Regions from separate parts of the Methylobacterium sp. Leaf111 genome, predicted to be linked through region 1. Evidence: predicted binding sites of a transcription regulator. Region 1 holds the regulator's gene; each other region holds the start of a gene.
What was found. Region 1 encodes LexA, which represses DNA repair genes until DNA is damaged. Its sites were predicted from a motif close to TGTTCNNNNTGTGTTCNG; they were not measured.
Positions count from the first base shown of each region.

Region 2: the regulator LexA is predicted to act here: its motif matches at 2,005-2,022, upstream of ASF41_RS04175 (putative DNA modification/repair radical SAM protein).
Region 3: the regulator LexA is predicted to act here: its motif matches at 2,564-2,581, upstream of recA (recombinase RecA).
Region 4: the regulator LexA is predicted to act here: its motif matches at 2,613-2,630, upstream of dinB (DNA polymerase IV).

Region 1 is NZ_LMNE01000024.1:23,904-28,127, forward strand. Features, by position in the region: gene ASF41_RS14480 (DUF937 domain-containing protein) at 1-735, shown strand, start outside; gene lexA (transcriptional repressor LexA) at 1,098-1,856, shown strand; gene ASF41_RS14490 (ComEC/Rec2 family competence protein) at 1,850-4,135, opposite strand.
Region 2 is NZ_LMNE01000001.1:929,450-933,673, forward strand. Features, by position in the region: gene ASF41_RS04165 (TAXI family TRAP transporter solute-binding subunit) at 1-1,217, opposite strand, end outside; gene ASF41_RS04170 (regulatory protein RecX) at 1,299-1,916, shown strand; gene ASF41_RS04175 (putative DNA modification/repair radical SAM protein) at 2,040-3,254, shown strand; gene ASF41_RS04180 (UdgX family uracil-DNA binding protein) at 3,256-4,224, shown strand, end outside.
Region 3 is NZ_LMNE01000017.1:40,582-44,805, forward strand. Features, by position in the region: gene cckA (cell cycle histidine kinase CckA) at 1-2,498, shown strand, start outside; gene recA (recombinase RecA) at 2,642-3,733, shown strand; gene ASF41_RS11910 (c-type cytochrome) at 3,837-4,187, opposite strand; gene ASF41_RS11915 (sorbosone dehydrogenase family protein) at 4,189-4,224, opposite strand, start outside.
Region 4 is NZ_LMNE01000045.1:390,880-395,103, reverse strand. Features, by position in the region: gene ASF41_RS18615 (xanthine dehydrogenase family protein molybdopterin-binding subunit) at 1-72, opposite strand, end outside; gene ASF41_RS18610 (alpha/beta fold hydrolase) at 180-1,103, opposite strand; gene ASF41_RS18605 (hypothetical protein) at 1,283-2,437, opposite strand; gene dinB (DNA polymerase IV) at 2,663-3,751, shown strand; gene ASF41_RS18595 (MFS transporter) at 3,774-4,224, opposite strand, start outside.

The DNA of each region.
Region 1 (4,224 bases):
GGTTTCGGACGGCAGTTCGGTTTGTCGCCGGAGCAGAGCCTGCGCGCGATGGAAGCCCTGCTTCCGGCCCTCACGATGGGGCTGCAGCGGAACGTCGCCCAGGATCCGACCGGCTTCGCCCACCTCTTCAATCTCGTCGGCCCCGCCGCGCCGAAGGCGTCGAGCGCGACGCCGCAGATGGACATGCTGGTCCAGCAACTCTTCGGCTCGCCCCATCTGAGTCAGGCCGTTCTGCAGCAGGCCGCTGCCGTCAGCGGCGTGGCGATGCCGGCCTTGAAGCAGATGCTGCCGATCATGGCCGGCATGGTGGTGGCGGGGATCGTCCACGTCATGATCAACCAAGCGCCTGCCGCGGCGCCGGTCCCGCGCGCCGAGGCGAACCCCTTCGGCTTCCCGCCCAATGCCTGGTCGGAGATGATGCAGGCGTTCCTGAACTCCGGCGCCAAGGCCCCGAAGCCCGCGACGCCCTCGCCCCAGGCACGGCCGCGTGCGGCGTCGACGTGGCTCGCGGCTTCGCCCCGGCCGGAGTCCGCCGGGCCGGACAGGTCGGCCACGGAAGCGCCCTTCGACGTGATGCAGCAGATGTTCCAGACGGGCCTGGAGGTGCAGCAGGAGAACGCCCGCGCGATGCAGCGCCTGTTCGATACCTTCTGGCAGGATCCCCGCAATCCCACCGAGACGGGCGGCAACGGTTCGGGTGACCGGCCCAAGGCAGGGCGCACCGGGCAGCGCTAGCTGAAGACCCGCCGTCGGCGACGTCGGCGACGCCGGCAGAGGACGGCAGAGAACCGATCGTCGCCGGGCCATCGACCCGAGGGCGCTGCGCCCGGGCGCCCTGCCGACCGGTCTAGACGCCGGCCGTCCAACTCGTTCGTCGGATCGGGGCACCACTCGGTCGCAGCGATGGCCGCAGCGGCAGGCCGGCGTGGCGCTCGGGCGACGCCCGGATCCGCCCTTGCCGAGGGGATCGAACGGATCGGGCCCGAGAGGCTTGAGATGGGAACCCTTGCAGAACACTTACGGAACGTTTAACGTGTTCGTGGTTTGTTTCTAGTGCCACCCGCCGCGATCCGTGGCGCTAACGAAGAGTGTCCCGCATGTTGACGCGTAAGCAGCTGGACCTGCTCCAGTTCATCCAGCTTCGGATGCGCGAGAGCGGCGTTCCCCCGTCGTTCGACGAGATGAAGGATGCCCTCGACCTGAAGTCGAAGTCGGGCATTCACCGCCTGATCACGGCCCTGGAGGAGCGCGGCTTCCTGCGCCGGCTGCCCAACAGGGCGCGGGCCATCGAGGTGATCCGGATGCCGGAGAGCCTCGGGGGGAATGCGGGCGCCCCGCGCGCCGCTCCGGCCTCCGAGGTTCGCCGCTTCACGCCGAGCGTGGTCGAAGGCGGCAAGGGCAAGGGCAAGGGCTTGCCGGCCGGCGCATCGGTGTCCCGACTGCCGACCACGCAGGCCACCGACGAGAGCGGTCGGGCCGTGACCATCCCGGTGATGGGTCGGATCGCGGCCGGTACGCCCATCTCGGCCATCCAGGAACAGAGCCATTCGGTGACGATGTCGCCGGATTTCCTGGCCGGCGGCGAGCATTACGCCCTGGAGGTGCGCGGCGATTCGATGGTCGATGCCGGGATCCTCGACGGCGACCTGGTGGTCATCCGCAAGCAGGACACCGCCAATACGGGCGACATCATCGTGGCCCTCATCGACGACGAGGAGGCGACCCTGAAGCGCCTGCGCCGGCGTGGATCGTCCATCGCCCTGGAAGCGGCGAATCCGGCCTACGAGACGCGGGTCCTCGGGCCGGATCGGGTGCAGATCCAGGGACGTCTCGTCAGTCTGGTGCGCCGCTACTGAAGGGGGTCCCCGTCCGGTTCATCGCCGGACGGATCCGACGGATCGCGGGTGCGATCGGGGATTTCCGGTAAGACCGACGCCGGCGGTGTCGAAGATGGCAAGGACGTTCCCGGCGGGTCCACCGGCTTGCGCAGAGGCGTCGCACGCCAGGGCACGACATCCCCGGGATGCTTCGCGGAGGCGAGGGACGGCCCATCGCGGGTGAGGTGAATCGCGGTCGCACCGTGCGATTCCAGGAAATCCCGGTCGATGACGATCGATGCGGCGCAGCCCCCGGGCGCGGATTGCCGGGTGATCAGGATGTCGGCCCTGGCGCAGTCCTCTCCGAGGGCACCCTTGTCGGTGGTCAGGGCGAGCACGCGGCCGTCGGGTGTGGTCAGGGTACAGCCCAGGCGATCGCAGCGCGCGCCCTCGAACCCCGTTACGTCCTGCACCCGTCGGTCGTCTCCATCGGCCTTGAGCCATTGCGCGAGCACGAAGGGGGGCGGCCGGCCAAGGGTGGCGAGCCGCCCGTTGCGCTGGCGGATGGCGGCGCCCGCCCCCTCCCGATCGACGTAGATGTCGTAGCGATCCGGGGCAGCCGCACAGGCGATGCCGATCGCTGCCGGAATGAGGCCGAGCCAGCGCAGCGACGAGGCCGGGAGCGTCAGGACGATCAGGGCAGCGGCCAGGAGGCCGAGGGCCCCCGTGCCGAAGGCCGGGACCACGACGACGGCGTTGCCGAAGCCCGCGATCCAGGTCGAGATGGTCAGCATCCCCCGCACCGCCAGGCCCATGGCCCACCAGACCGGCTGATCCAGCGCGAACGGATAGGCGAGGATGCCCAGAACCGCTGACGGCATCACCGCCAGGGAGACCAGCGGCAGGGTGAGCGCATTGCCCACCAGCCCGAAGGGCTGCACCGTCTGGAAGTGGTAGGTGGCGAAGGGCGCGGTGGCGATCTGGGCCACGAGCGTCGTGGCCAGGGTGCCCAGGACCGCCGCGGACGCCAGGGCGAAGATCCGGGGGAGCAGGCCGGCACCGTCGCGCTGCCGCCCGCGTCCGGCGATCAGCGGCGCGCAGGCGATCAGGCCGGCCACCGCCGCGAACGACATCTGGAAGCTCGGGCCGAGGAGGCCGTCCGGCTCGCGGGCCAGGGCGATCAGGGCGGCGAGGGCCAGGTTTCGCATGCTGAGCGCCGGGCGGTCGACCAGGATCGCGCCGAGCATCACGAGGGTCATGATCAGCGAGCGCTCGGCTGCGATGTCCCAGCCGGAGAAGACGCAGTAGGCCGTCACGCTCACCATGGCGACGGCAGCGGCGATCTTCTTGATCGGCCAGTGCAGCGCCGCGAACGGAACGAGGGCCAGGAGCGCCCGCACGAGCCAGAACACCACGCCGGCCGCCAGGACCATGTGAAGGCCCGAGATCGAGACGACGTGGTAGATGCCGGCGGCGCGCAGGATGTCGTTGGTCTCGGGGCTGATCAGGCCGCGCTTGCCCGTCACCAGGGCCGCCGCCACCGCCCCGGCCTGTCCGCCGTTGGCGTCGGTGATGCGGCGCGTCAGGGCGTTGCGGGCCGCGTCGACGGCGGCCGCGAGACGGATCTGCCAGTCCGCGCTCTCGGCCGGCGGCCGCAGGTCGACCTTGCCGACGAGGGAGCCCACCGCGCCGATCTCACGGAAGAAGGCATCCCGGGCGAAGTCGTAGCCTCCGGGGCGGGCGGCTTCCGGCGGCGGAAGCAGGCGCGCGGTCGCGGCGATGCGGTCGCCCGGCTTCAGGGTATTCGCCTTGCGGTAGGAGACCCGCACCCGGACCGGGCGGACCTCGGCGCCGAGGGTGCCGAAGCTCTCGACGCGGAGGATCAGGCGCGCCCCCTCCTCCCGCTCGTCCAGCCCTTCGATGGTGCCCACCAGCGGACCGATCGTGGTGCGGGCGAGGATCGGCCCGTCGACCGAGCGGACCCGCGCGGCGGCCGCCGCGAAGCCCAGGAGGGCGGCGACGGCGGCGAGCACCAGGGCCAGGCCGAACGGGCGCGCCACGAGGAGGGGCGTCGTCGCGGCGAGCAAGGCGGCGGCCGCGAGCGGCGCCAGGAGCGACGGCGTCCCCTGCGTACCGAGGAAGAACGCGAGGATGCCGCATCCGAACGCGACGGCGAGCCAGGCGAAAAGACGGCGCTGCTCGATCTCGCGGGTCCATCCCGCCCGGAACCAGTCGCGGATCGGCCCGGCGCCCGGGCGACGCGCGGCGAGGTGGCGCGTGATGCGCCCCATCGCCGCCGCCGCACGCGCCTGCGCCATTGCGAGACCTCCCGGGTTGCGCCCGTGACCGGGAGCCGGCGATGCGCCCTGCGATCCTGGGAACAGGACGATTCCTTAACGCGTGCCCG
Region 2 (4,224 bases), on a different contig from region 1:
GTCTCGCGCACGAGGCCGTCGAGGTCGGCCTTGCCGGTGGCGGCGCGCACCTCGCGCAGAATGTCGAGGAGCCGGTCGAGGACGATGTCGATGCGCTCGCGCCGCTTTCGGGCGAGGCGCTGGGCGACCCAGGCGACACCTGAGCCGACAGTGCCACCGAAGAACGCCAGCAGGTAGATGTAGTCCTCGTAGCGCTCGAACATCGTCTGCTGTTCGCGCTCGAAGTAGTCCACCGCGCCGGGATGATTCGGCAGGCGAGCGCTCGTGGCCGCGACAGTGGAATCGAAGTCCGGCGCCTTCATCAGGTTGGCGATCGGCGCCAGGGGCGCCAGCTTCGAGCGCCACTCGAACAGGTGCTGGGTCACCGAGGCGACCGTGAAGCGGCTAACGCCGCCGCGGGCCATCAGCCGGTAGGAGGCGCCCACCGTCTTCACGTCCTCGTCCGGGCGCTTCGGGCGACCGCCGAAGGTGCCCGCCGGGATCGTCACGGATTGCAACTCGGGCATCCGCTGGATGATCGCCCCGCCATCCGGCACGGAGACGAAATTGATCTTCTTCTCGGCCGAGGCCGCCTCGACGGCACGCACCGTCGAGATCGCCGCCTTCGAAGCCGGAGCGGCGATGACCGCCACCGCGTCGACGCGGCCCTCCGCGATGGCGCTGGTGACCTCCTGGGGGGTGAGCGGCACGAGGGCGATCCGGGCCGGGCCGAGCCCGGTTTCGGGGACCGGCTCGGCCGCCGGCTGGGCGGAGAAGTCGTAGAAGGCGAGGAGGTTCGTCAGGAACGGCATGTCGGCGGCGTGCCGCTCGACCACGCCGAGGCGCTTGCGCGCGAGGTCGGGGAAGTTCTCGATGCCCGCCGCTTCCGGCGCGGCGATCAGCAGGGCCTCGTCGTGCAGGATCGCCAGGGTGAGCCCGTTCTCGGGTAGGAGGACGTCGGGCCGGACCACGGCGAGGTCGGCCTTGTTGCGCTGGAGCGCCTCCGCGCTGTCACGCACGTCATCGTAGAAGTTCAGCTTGAGGCGGACATCCTCGCGACCGCGGGCCAGAGCCTGGGCGTAGGTCTGAAGCAGGGTCGCCTCGGCGCCGTCGCGGGGACCGACCGCCACGGTCAGGGTGGTGGGACGCGACAGGTAGACCAGCATCCCCGCCACGACGGCGAAGCCGAGCGCCAGAAGGACGAGAAGCCACTCGCGTCTCACGAGAAATGCCGGCATGGCAGGAACGAGCCTTTGTCCAGCGGGATCACCATATCTGCGAGACCGACCCCCGAACCCCGTCCGGATCGTGAAGAACCGATGACACCGCGAAACGTTGCGTCCCGCCGCCCCACCGGAGCCGCACCGGATGACCGGGCCGAGGTCAAACCGCCCCCGCCCGTCACCCCCGCCTATCTCGAGCGGGCGGCCCTGCATTACCTCGAACGCTACAGCGCCTCCGTGGCGATGCTGCGGCAGACCCTGAAGCGCCGGGTCGACAAGCGCTGCCGCCTGCGCGGGGAGGAGGCGAGCGCCTTCGCCGAGGCGATCGAGGCCACGGTCGCCCGCGCGGTCGGCGCCGGCCTCGTCGACGACGCCCGCTTCACCGCCGGGCGCCTCGCGGCCCTGCGCCGGCGCGGTGCCTCCGCCCGGGCCCTGTCGGCCAAGCTCGCCGCCAAGGGCGTGTCGCGCGAGCAGGTGGCGAGCGCGATGGAGGCCGAGCGCGAGACGGCGGAGGCGGGCGTCGACCTCGAGGCGGAAGCGGCCCGGGCCTATGCCAAGCGGCGGCGCCTCGGACCCTGGCGCCGGCCTGGGACGCGCGAGGCCCATCGCGACCGGGATCTCGCCGCCATGGCCCGCGCCGGCTTCCCGTACGGCCTCAGCCGACGGGTGATCGAGGCTGATCCCGACGCCGAGCCCCTCGACCACGAGGCTTAGCTTCGGGACCGGGTTCCGGGCTTTGGTTCCCCGATATAAGGCTGCGACATCGCGGCGGCGGAGAAAGCCCGAATCCGCACGCGAAAACTTGAACGAAGCGCGAACGAGGCGCATTTCTCGTCGATGGACGAAACGCTCGCGAAGAAGCTGCGCATCCTCGCCGATGCCGCCAAGTACGACGCCTCGTGCTCGTCGTCCGGGGCGCCCAAGCGCACGGCCGGCAAGGGCGAGCTCGGCTCGACCACCGGCGCCGGCATCTGCCACGCCTATACGCCGGACGGGCGCTGCATCTCGCTCCTGAAGATTCTGCTGACGAATTACTGCCTGTTCGACTGCGCCTACTGCGTGAACCGGCGCTCCTCCAACGTGCAGCGAGCGAAGTTCTCCGTCGAGGAGGTCGTGACCCTCACGGTGGAGTTCTACAAGCGCAACTACATCGAGGGCCTGTTCCTCTCGTCGGGCATCATCAAGTCGCCCGATCACACCATGGAGTTGCTGACGCGGGTGGCGAAATCGCTGCGGCGCGACCACGGCTTTCGCGGCTACATCCACCTGAAGTCGATCCCGGAGGCGAGCCCCTGGCTGATCGAGGAGGCGGGCCTCTACGCCGACCGCCTGTCGATCAACGTCGAGTTGCCCACCGAGGCGAGCCTGGAGCGCCTGGCCCCCGAGAAGGACGGCGCCGTCATCCAGAACGCCATCGCGCAGATCGGCGAGCGCATCGCCGAGGCGAAATCCGAGAAGCGCCGGTTCTCGCCGGCCGGGCAGTCGACGCAGGTCATCGTCGGGGCCGACGCCACCACGGACGAGGCGCTGATCCGCAAGAGCGCCCTGCTCTACGGCTCCTACAACCTCAAGCGGGTCTACTACTCGGCCTTCAGCCCGATCCCGGACGGGTCCACCATCCTGCCGCTGACCGCGCCGCCGCTCCAGCGCGAGCACCGCCTGTACCAGGGCGACTGGCTGCTGCGGTACTACGCCTTCACCCCCGACGACGTGGCCGATGCCACCGAGGACGGGATGCTCTCCCTCGACATCGACCCGAAGCTGGCCTGGGCCCTGAAGCACCGGGCGCGCTTTCCCGTCGACGTGAACGCCGCCGACCGCGAGATGCTGCTGCGGGTGCCGGGCCTCGGCGCCCGGGCGGTGGACAAGATCATCCGGGCCCGCCGGCACACCCGCCTGCGCCTCGACGACGTCGCCCGCCTGACCTCGGCCCTGAAGCGGGCGCGGCCCTTCCTCATCGCCGCCGACTACCATCCGGCGGGCGGCCTCACCGACCGGCTCGACCTGCGGGCACGGCTCGCCGACCCGCCCAAGCAATTGTCGCTGTTCTAGGATGGCGGGCGCACACCGATCGGCTCCTCCCTCCCCCGCGGAGGGGACAGGGTTCGGGCGCGGCGCGCTCGAAGCCGTCGACCTCTCCCCGGGCGCCGACCTCGAGGGCTTCCGGGCCGCGGCCCGTCGCCTCGCCGGCCGGGGCATCCCGCCGGAGCGGGTGCTGTGGTCCATCGGCGAAGCGTCCGGGCTGTTCGGGGCGCCGCCCCCCGCGCCCTCGGAGGAAGCTCCCTTGAGCCTGCCGCGCGGGGTGGGCGAGATGGTCGCCCGGGTGGTGCTGCACCGCGACCCTGAGCGCTACGCCCTGCTCTACGATCTGATCTGGCGCATCCAGCGCGGCGAGCGGCGTTTGCTGGAAATCTCGAGCGACCCGCTGGTCCATCGCCTGGAGCGGATGCGCAAGGCCATCGCCCGCGACCTGCACAAGATGCACGCCTTCCTGCGCTTCCGCCGCGTGGAGGGCGATGGGCCGGAGCGCTTCGTCGCCTGGTTCGAGCCGGACCACCACATCCTGGGGGCCGCGGCCCCGTTCTTCGTCGATCGCTTCCGCGGACTGGACTGGACCATCCTGACGCCGGAGGCCTCCGCCCGCTGGGACGGCGAGGTCCTCGCGTTCGGACCGCCAGGGCGACGCGAGGACGCACCGGCACAAGACGGATTCGAGGCCGGCTGGCGCGATTACTACGAGAGCACGTTTAACCCCGCCCGGACGAACCTCGCCGCGATGCGGGCGGAGATGCCGAAGAAGTACTGGCGCAACATGCCCGAGACCGCCGCCATTCCGGGCCTCGTCCGGCAGGCGGCGGCGCGGACCGGCGCCATGATCGAGAGGACGCCGCAGATGCCGGTCAAGCGCAATCCCGCCCGGGCCGTCGCGGCCATGGCGGACCAGGCCCCGGATTCGCTGGAGGCGCTCAACGCCCTCATCCGGCGCTCGGAGCCGCTGGTCCCCGGCGCGACCCAGGCCGTC
Region 3 (4,224 bases), on a different contig from region 1:
TGGCGGGCGTGTTCTGCCTCTTCGCCCTCGCCATCGGGGCGATCCAGCTCGCCGGCCAGACCACCCGGGACGACATCACCAAGGCGATCGTCGACGCCGCGCCCGAGGGCGCGATCGTGGTGGAGGAGGGCGGGCGCCTGATCTACGCCAACGAATCGTACCTGCGCATCGCCGGCGGCGAGACCTTCGCCAGCCTGCGCCCGGTGGAGCGGGTGTTCGTCGGCTCGCCGGAGGTCTCGGAGGCGGTCTACCGCCTCGCCCAGGCCTCCCGCGACGGCCTCGGGCATGCCGAGGAGATCCGGATGGCCCCGCCTCCGGGCAGCGCGGCCGAGCGGGCCTTCGCCTGGTTCCGCATCAGCGTGCGCCCGATCGAGCGGCCCCGTCGCCCGGCGACCCTGTGGACGGTGAGCGACATCACCCACGAGCGCGAGCGCCAGGAGAACGTCTTCCAGGAACTCCAGCACGCGATCGACTATCTCGACCACGCCCCCGCCGGCTTCCTCTCGATCGATCCGACCGGCGCGATCGTCTACATGAACGCGACCCTCGCGGCCTGGCTCGGCTACGACCTCGCGACGGTCGGCTCCGGCGGCCTGCGCCTGCCCGAGATCGCCCCCGGCGCCGACGTCCTGACCGCCTCGGAGGGCCTGCCGGGCGAGGTCCGGACCGACCGGTTCGACCTCGACCTGCGCCGCCGCAACGGACATCCGCTGCCCGCGCGCCTGTACCATCGGGTCGCCTTCGGCCAGGACGGACGGCCCGGCCCGTCGCGCACCTTCGTGCTCAACCGCTCGGCGGGTGCCGAGAGCGACGAGCCGCAGCGGGTCGCCGAGGTGCGGCTCGCCCGCTTCCTGAACAACAGCCCCATCGCCATCGCGACCCTCGACCAGAGCGGCCACATCGCCCGCGCCAACGCCTCCTTCGCACGGCTGTTCGGCGGGCTTCCGCGCCAGGCCCTGCCCGATGGGCGCAACGACCTCCAGGGCGAGCCCACCATGTGGGATGCCATCGCCGAGCGCGATCGCGCCGGCCTCGAGGCGGCCCTGGGCAAGGCCGCGGCCGGTCTCGTCGAGGTGCAGCCCATCGAGATCGCACTCTCGGGCCCCGGCAACCGGTCGGCCCGCGTCTGGCTGAGCCCGGCGGGCGGCGAGCCGGCGGGCGGCGGCGGCCGGGACGAGGCCGAGCAGAGCGACCGCGAGCGGGTCATCCTCTATGCCCTCGACACCACCGCCCAGCGCCAGCTCGAGCAGCAGGTGGCGCAGGCGCAGAAGATGGACACGGTGGGCCAGCTCGCCGGCGGCATCGCCCACGACTTCAACAACGTCCTCCAGGCGATCATCGGCTACTCGGACCTGCTCCTGGCCAGCCACCGGCCGACCGACCCGGCCTTCCAGGACATCATGCAGATCAAGCAGAACGCGAACCGGGCCGCGAGCCTGGTGCGCCAGCTGCTCGCCTTCTCGCGGCGCCAGACCCTGCGCCCGGAGGTGATGAACGTCGGCGAGGCCCTCTCGGACCTCACGCTCCTGCTCAAGCGTCTGCTCGGCGAGCGGGTCGACCTCGACCTGAAGCACGGGCGCGACATCTGGCCGATCAAGGCCGACGTGAACCAGTTCGAGCAGGTGATCGTGAACCTCGCGGTGAACGCGCGCGACGCGATGCCGGAGGGCGGCCGCCTGCTGATCCGCACCGCCAACGTCGTCGACGAGGCCGTTCCGAGCGAGAACCGCGTCGGCATGCCGGTGGGCGACCACGTGCTGATCGAGGTCCTGGACACCGGGCAGGGTATTCCGCCCGACGTCATGGAAAAGATCTTCGAGCCGTTCTTCACCACCAAGGAGATCGGCAAGGGCACGGGCCTCGGCCTCTCGACGGTGTTCGGCATCGTCAAGCAGAGCGGCGGCACCATCGACGTGCGCTCCACGGTGGGGGAGGGCACCGCCTTCCGGATCTACTTCCCGCGCCACGAACCCGCCGCCGAGCCCGCGCCCGAGCCGGAGCTCGCGCTGGCCCCCCCGACGGGGCAGAGCACCGCCGCGATCGCGGCCACCCGGCTCAAGGGCGGGCCGGACCGGCCACGCCCAGACGGCGAGAAGCCCGCGCCCCGCAAGCCGGCGCCGGACCATACCGGCCAGGGCGTGATCCTGCTGGTGGAGGACGAGGACCCCGTGCGCGCCGTGAACAGCCGCGCCCTGTCGGCCCGCGGCTACACCGTGCTCGAAGCCGCCTCGGGCCTCGATGCCCTGCGGATCATCGCCGAGACCACCGAGACCATCGATCTCGTCGTCTCCGACGTGGTGATGCCCGAGATGGACGGGCCGACCCTCCTGCGCGAACTGCGCAAGCAATCCCCCGACCTCAAGGTCATCTTCGTGTCGGGCTACGCCGAGGACGCCTTCCGCAAGAACCTCCCCGACGGCGAGGATTTCAACTTCCTGCCCAAGCCCTTCAGCCTGAAGCAGCTCGTGGAGACGGTGAAGGAGACCATCGCCCGCTGAGGGCCGATGCGGGGGACGACGTCGCGCCAGGACGCGCGATTTCTTCCGCGTCGGCCTTGCCCGATGAGAACAAAACAGGTACACAATCGGCAACCGGGGCGCATTGAGCCTTGCACCTCCCCCATGCATAAGGATGCCGACGAATGGCCCAGCCCGCGCTGAAAGTTGTGGATTCCCCGATGGTGGACAAGGACAAGGCGAAGGCGATCGACGCCGCGCTGTCGCAGATCGAGCGGGCCTTCGGCAAGGGCTCGATCATGCGCCTGGGCAAGAACGACAAGGTCGCGGAGGTCGAGGTGATCTCCACCGGCTCGCTGGGCCTCGACATCGCCCTCGGCGTGGGTGGCCTGCCCCGCGGCCGCGTCATCGAGATCTACGGCCCGGAATCCTCGGGCAAGACCACGCTCGCCCTGCACACCATCGCGGAGGCCCAGAAGAAGGGCGGCGTCTGCGCCTTCGTGGACGCCGAGCACGCCCTCGACCCAGTCTACGCCCGCAAGCTCGGCGTGCAGCTCGACGACCTCCTGATCTCGCAGCCCGACACCGGCGAGCAGGCCCTGGAGATCACCGACACCCTGGTGCGCTCGGGGGCCATCGACGTGCTGGTGGTCGATTCGGTGGCGGCCCTGACGCCGCGCGCCGAGATCGAGGGCGAGATGGGCGATTCGCAGCCCGGCCTCCAGGCGCGCCTGATGAGCCAGGCCCTGCGCAAGCTCACCGGCTCGATCTCGCGCTCGAAGTGCATGGTCATCTTCATCAACCAGATCCGCATGAAGATCGGCGTGATGTACGGCAGCCCCGAGACCACCACGGGCGGCAACGCCCTGAAGTTCTACGCCTCCGTGCGCCTCGACATCCGCCGCGTCTCGACCCTGAAGGATCGTGACGAGGCCATCGGCAACCAGGTCCGCGTCAAGGTCGTGAAGAACAAGGTCGCGCCGCCCTTCAAGCAGGTCGAGTTCGACATCATGTTCGGCGAAGGCGTCTCCAAGGTCGGCGAGCTCATCGACCTCGGCGTCAAGGCCGGTATCGTCGAGAAGTCCGGCGCCTGGTTCTCCTATGCCAGCCAGCGCCTCGGCCAGGGCCGCGAGAACTCGAAGGGCTTCCTGCGCGACAACCCGGAGATCGCCGGCAAGATCGAGACCTCGATCCGCCAGAATTCCGGGCTCGTCGCCGAGAAGATCCTCGAGAACGCCAAGCCGACCGAGGACGAGCTCGACGAGGGGGAGGCCTGAGGGCCTTCCGCGCTCCCGGAACGGGATGGCGCGGCTCTCAAAGCCAGAAAAAAGGCCGCCGGGCACGATGCCCGGCGGCTTTTCTCGTTCCTGAATCCGCCGGTCAGCCCGGAGGGAGAACGTCGACCTGGATCGCCGCGTAATAGGCGGCCAGATCGGCGATCTCGATGTCGCTGAGAGGCTTGGCCACGACGTTCATGATCTCGTTGCGCCGCGTGCCGTCCCGATATTCCTTGAGCGCCTTTACGAGGTACGGTTCGACCTGACCCGACAGGTTCGGAGCCTCGGGGAGCTTCGAGACCCCGTCGAGGCCGTGGCAGGTCTGGCAGGCCACCGCCGCCTTGCGGCCGGCCTTCGCGTCCCCCGCCCACGCCCCGTGACCGAGGAGCAGGATCGGGAGGACGCCCAGCAAAGCCGCCCGGACGGGCCCCGCGGTTCCGGAGACGGACCGCACGCTACTTGCCCTCGTAGGAGATGCGGTAGATCGCGCC
Region 4 (4,224 bases), on a different contig from region 1:
GCCGCCCTCGACGCGGGGATGCGGATACCCCAGCCAGGCGGGGGGATCGCGCAGATCGGTCGGTCTCGCCATCGGGCTCTCCTCGCCTCACGGCAGGGGTAACCGCCGTTCCGGGCCGGCCGATCCGGGCGCGACTGCGAGTCGCTCGGGAGTCCCCGTCGCGTCGCGAGGACAGGCCCTCAGCCCAGGAAGGGACGCAGGTGGTCCAGCACCAGGTCCGGTGCCTCCTCCTGCAGCAGGTGTCCGCAGGGGAGGGCGTGCCCCTCCACCCGGTCGGCCGTCTCGCGCCAGGTGGCGGCGACGTCGTAGAGTTCGCCGACCGTGCCCTGCGCGCCCCAGAGGGCGAGGAGCGGCGCGGTGACCCGGCGTCCGGCGGCGGCGTCGGCGGCATCGTGGTCGAGGTCGATCCCGGCCGCGGCGCGGTAATCCTCGCAGATCGCATGGAGGCTGCCGGGAGCGCGGTAGCAGCGCAGATATTCCCGGATCATCGCCTCGCTCGGGATCCCGGGCGTCCGGCTCTGGCCCGCGAGGTGATGGCGCAGATAGGCCTCCGGGTCGGCGCCGATCATCCGCTCGGGCAGGGGCGCCGGCTGGATCAGGAAGAACCACCAGAAGTACCGGGTCGCGAAGGCCCGGTCGGTGCGGGCGTACATCGTCAGCGTCGGGGCGATGTCGAGGACGGCGAGGCGGTCCACCGCGGCGGGGTGGTCGAGGGCCAGGCGATGCGCGACGCGGCCGCCCCGATCGTGCCCGACGACCGCGAAGCGCTCGTAGCCGCAGGCGTGCATCAGCGCGACGGCATCGGCCGCCATGGCCCGCTTGGCATAGGGGGCGTGATCGGCCGTCGAGTCCGGTCGATCCGAGTCGCCGTAGCCGCGCAGGTCGGGGGCGACCACCGGATGGCCGGCCTCCCGAAGCCGGGGCGCCACCGCGTGCCATGTGGCGTGGGTCTGCGGATGACCGTGCAGGAGCAGCACCGGCAGACGCGGCCCGCCCGGGGACAGGGCGACCCGGAGGCGCAGGTCGGGCAGCGTCGCGTCGGCGAGGTCGAAGCCCGACAGGAACGGACACGGCCCGCGGCTGAGGAGAGCGATCGGCGGCATGGTGTCCCCGGAAACGTCGCGGACAGGGTTCGACCGTCCCGGCGCCGCAGCTGTGCCGTCGGGGCCGGGCAGGGATTCGGCCCGGGGCGAGGATGGCACGGGCGGCGCGCGGCGGCGAGACTGCCGCGCCCGTGCCGGGCCGGCCATCGGGGGCGGCTGCGTCGGGGGGACCGCGCGTCTCAGCCCTTCCAGTTCTTCAAGGCCCCGAACGGGCTCAGCGCCGGGTCGGCCGCCGGCGGGTTCAGCACCGGCTCGACCTGCGCGATGGCGTCCGCCAGGGAGAAGGCCGAGCCGCTGGTCAGCTTGCCGCCGGCGGCATCCTTGTGGCCGCCGCCGCGAAAGCGCCGCGCGCCTTCCAGGGCGGTCTCGTTGTTGGAGCGGAAGGACATGGTTCCCGCCCGCTGCACGTTGAGCACGCGCTTGGCCCGGCCGCTCTCCATGATCAGGTCCGAGACCCGCTGGAAGGTGCCGGAATCGAGGCCGAAGGACATCAGCGTGCCGTCCGAGAGGGGATGGAACAGGTCCGAGCGGGCGAGCACCCGGGCGATGCGCATGCGGGTGGTGAGGGTGCGGTCGTCGCCTTCGTCCTCTGCGAGGTAGCCGTCGAGGATCGCCTTGCGCAGGGCCGGCACCTGGCCCTCGATCACGGCCGGGGAGGCGCCCTCGCCGAGGAGGCGGGCCGCGCCGAGGAGGAGGTCGCCGACGAACCGGTCGTGCCAGGGATGCCCGATGGGCACGAGGTTCGAGACGTTGTCCCAGAACATCTCGTCGAGGCTCAGGCCGTTGCGGAAGGCCGGCCGGTCCTTGCGCCACAGATCGACGGCATCGACCGCCGTCACCAGGGCGCCGAGGATCGGATCCGCGCCGGTCTCGCGGGTCGCGTAGAGGGCCCGGTGCTCGTAGGCCATGCGGGTGGCGCAGCAGGCCTCGTCGATGAGCACGACGATGTTCGGATCTTCCAGGTCGAAGCGCTGCAGACTCGGCACCGCGGGATCGGCCTGCGGTGCGAGGCCCTGCTCGCGCAGCTGGTCGACCGAGGAGGCGTGGTGATCGAGGACGACGAGGCGGTGGCGCGCGGTCGGATCGCGGCGGCGGTTCAGGGCGGCGAAGTTGCGGATGAAGGTCACGGCCACCGTCTCGAGGCCGAGGTCGGTCATCACGATCATTTCCGGGGCGGACGCCTTGCCGAGGCGCTTCAGCTCGGTCTCGACCACCGGCCCGACATCGGAATAGCGCGGCACGTGCACGATGCGGGCGACCTCGGCGAACTGGCCGACCACCGTGGAGGCGCCGTAGCCGTCGAGGTCGTGGTGGGTGATCTGGGTGATGTTCAAGAACCTGTCCTCGGGCGAATCGCCAAGCGCGGGCTTCGGCTGTCCTGGGCGCCCTTATGCGGCACGCCCCGGTCCACGGCGAGCCCCCGCGCGGTGAGCCGCGGCGAGGCTGCGTCGGTTCCGCGGTGGATCGAGACCCGTCAGGGCTTGATTCCCGTGCCCGGACCGGGATTCTGCGAACAGACCACGAACATCAGCGACAGAACGATCGGAGGAACGTCCGCGATGGACCCGGACGACGCGGGCGCGATCCGCAAGATCATCCATATCGACATGGACGCCTTCTACGCCTCGGTGGAGCAGCGCGACGACCCGGCGTTGCGGGGCCGCCCGGTCGCGGTGGGCGGATCGCGCGAGCGCGGCGTGGTGGCGGCGGCGAGCTACGAGGCGCGTGCCTTCGGCGTTCGCTCGGCCATGCCCTCCGTCACGGCGCGCCGGCTCTGCCCCGACCTGGTCTTCGTCAAGCCGCGCTTCGAGGTCTACCGGGGGATCTCGGATCAAATCCGGGCGGTCTTCGCCGAGCATACCGACCTGGTCGAGCCCGTCGCCCTCGACGAGGCCTATCTCGACGTGACGGAGAACCGGCAGCGTCTGCCGACCGCCACCGCGGTGGCCCGCGCGATCCGGGACTCGATCCGCGCGCAGACCGGCCTCGTGGCCTCGGCGGGCGTCTCCTACAACAAGTTCCTGGCCAAGGTGGCGTCCGACTTCCGCAAGCCCGACGCCCTGTTCGTGATCACCCCCGCCATGGGGCCGGCCTTCGTCGAGGACCTGCCGATCGGGCGCTTCCACGGGATCGGCCCCGTCACCGAAGCGCGGATGAAGGCGCTCGGCATCCTGACCGGACGCGACCTGCGCGCCCTCAGCCTGGAGACCCTGACGAAGCGGTTCGGCGCCTCGGCGCCCTACTATTATGGGGTGTCGCGGGGCATCGACGTCCGTCCGGTCCGGGCGAACCGGATCCGGAAATCCATCGGCGCCGAGAACACCTTCTCGGAGGACTCTGCCGATTACGGGGTGCTCGCGGGGCGCCTGGCGCCGATCCTCGACAAGGTCTGGGGCGCCGCCACCGCCAGGGAGGTCCGGGCCCGCACGGTGACGCTCAAGGTGAAGTTCGCGGATTTCGAGCAGATCACCCGGGCCCGCTCGCTGCCCGGCTTCGTCCCGGACCGCGCCGTCCTGGAGGAAACCGTTCTGGTCCTCCTGCGCGACCTGTTCCCCCTGCGGCGCAGCGTCCGCCTCCTCGGCGTCTCCCTCTCCGCCCTGGAACACGGCCCCGCGCCCGAGCCGCGCCAGCTCGGCCTCGGATTGTAGAGGCGCGCCCGGTTCCCCGGCGTCAGGGACACGCCGCCACGCCGGCGACGCGCCGGCTGCGCCGCAGAACGAGGAGGAAAGCGAGGCCGACCGCCGCCATCGCTGACCCCGCCACCGAGACCGCCGGATAGCCTCCGCCGAGGTCGATCACGAGGCCGCCGAGGGCCGCACCGATGGCGTTGCCGAGGTTGAACGCACCGATGTTCAGGGCCGAGGCGAGGTTGGGCGCCTCGCCGGCCTCCGCCATCACCCGCATCTGTAGGGGCGGCACCAGGGCGAAGCTCGCGACGCCCCAGAGTAGGATGAGCGGGGCGGCGACCCAGCGCGAGTCCATCCCGACGGCGAACACCCCGAGCAGCAGGACCAGGGCCACCAGGGAGGCGATGATCGTTCCGTCCACCGTGCGGTCGGCCAGGCGTCCGCCGGCCCAGTTCCCGAGGGTCAGGCCGACGCCGTAGACCACCAGCATGGCC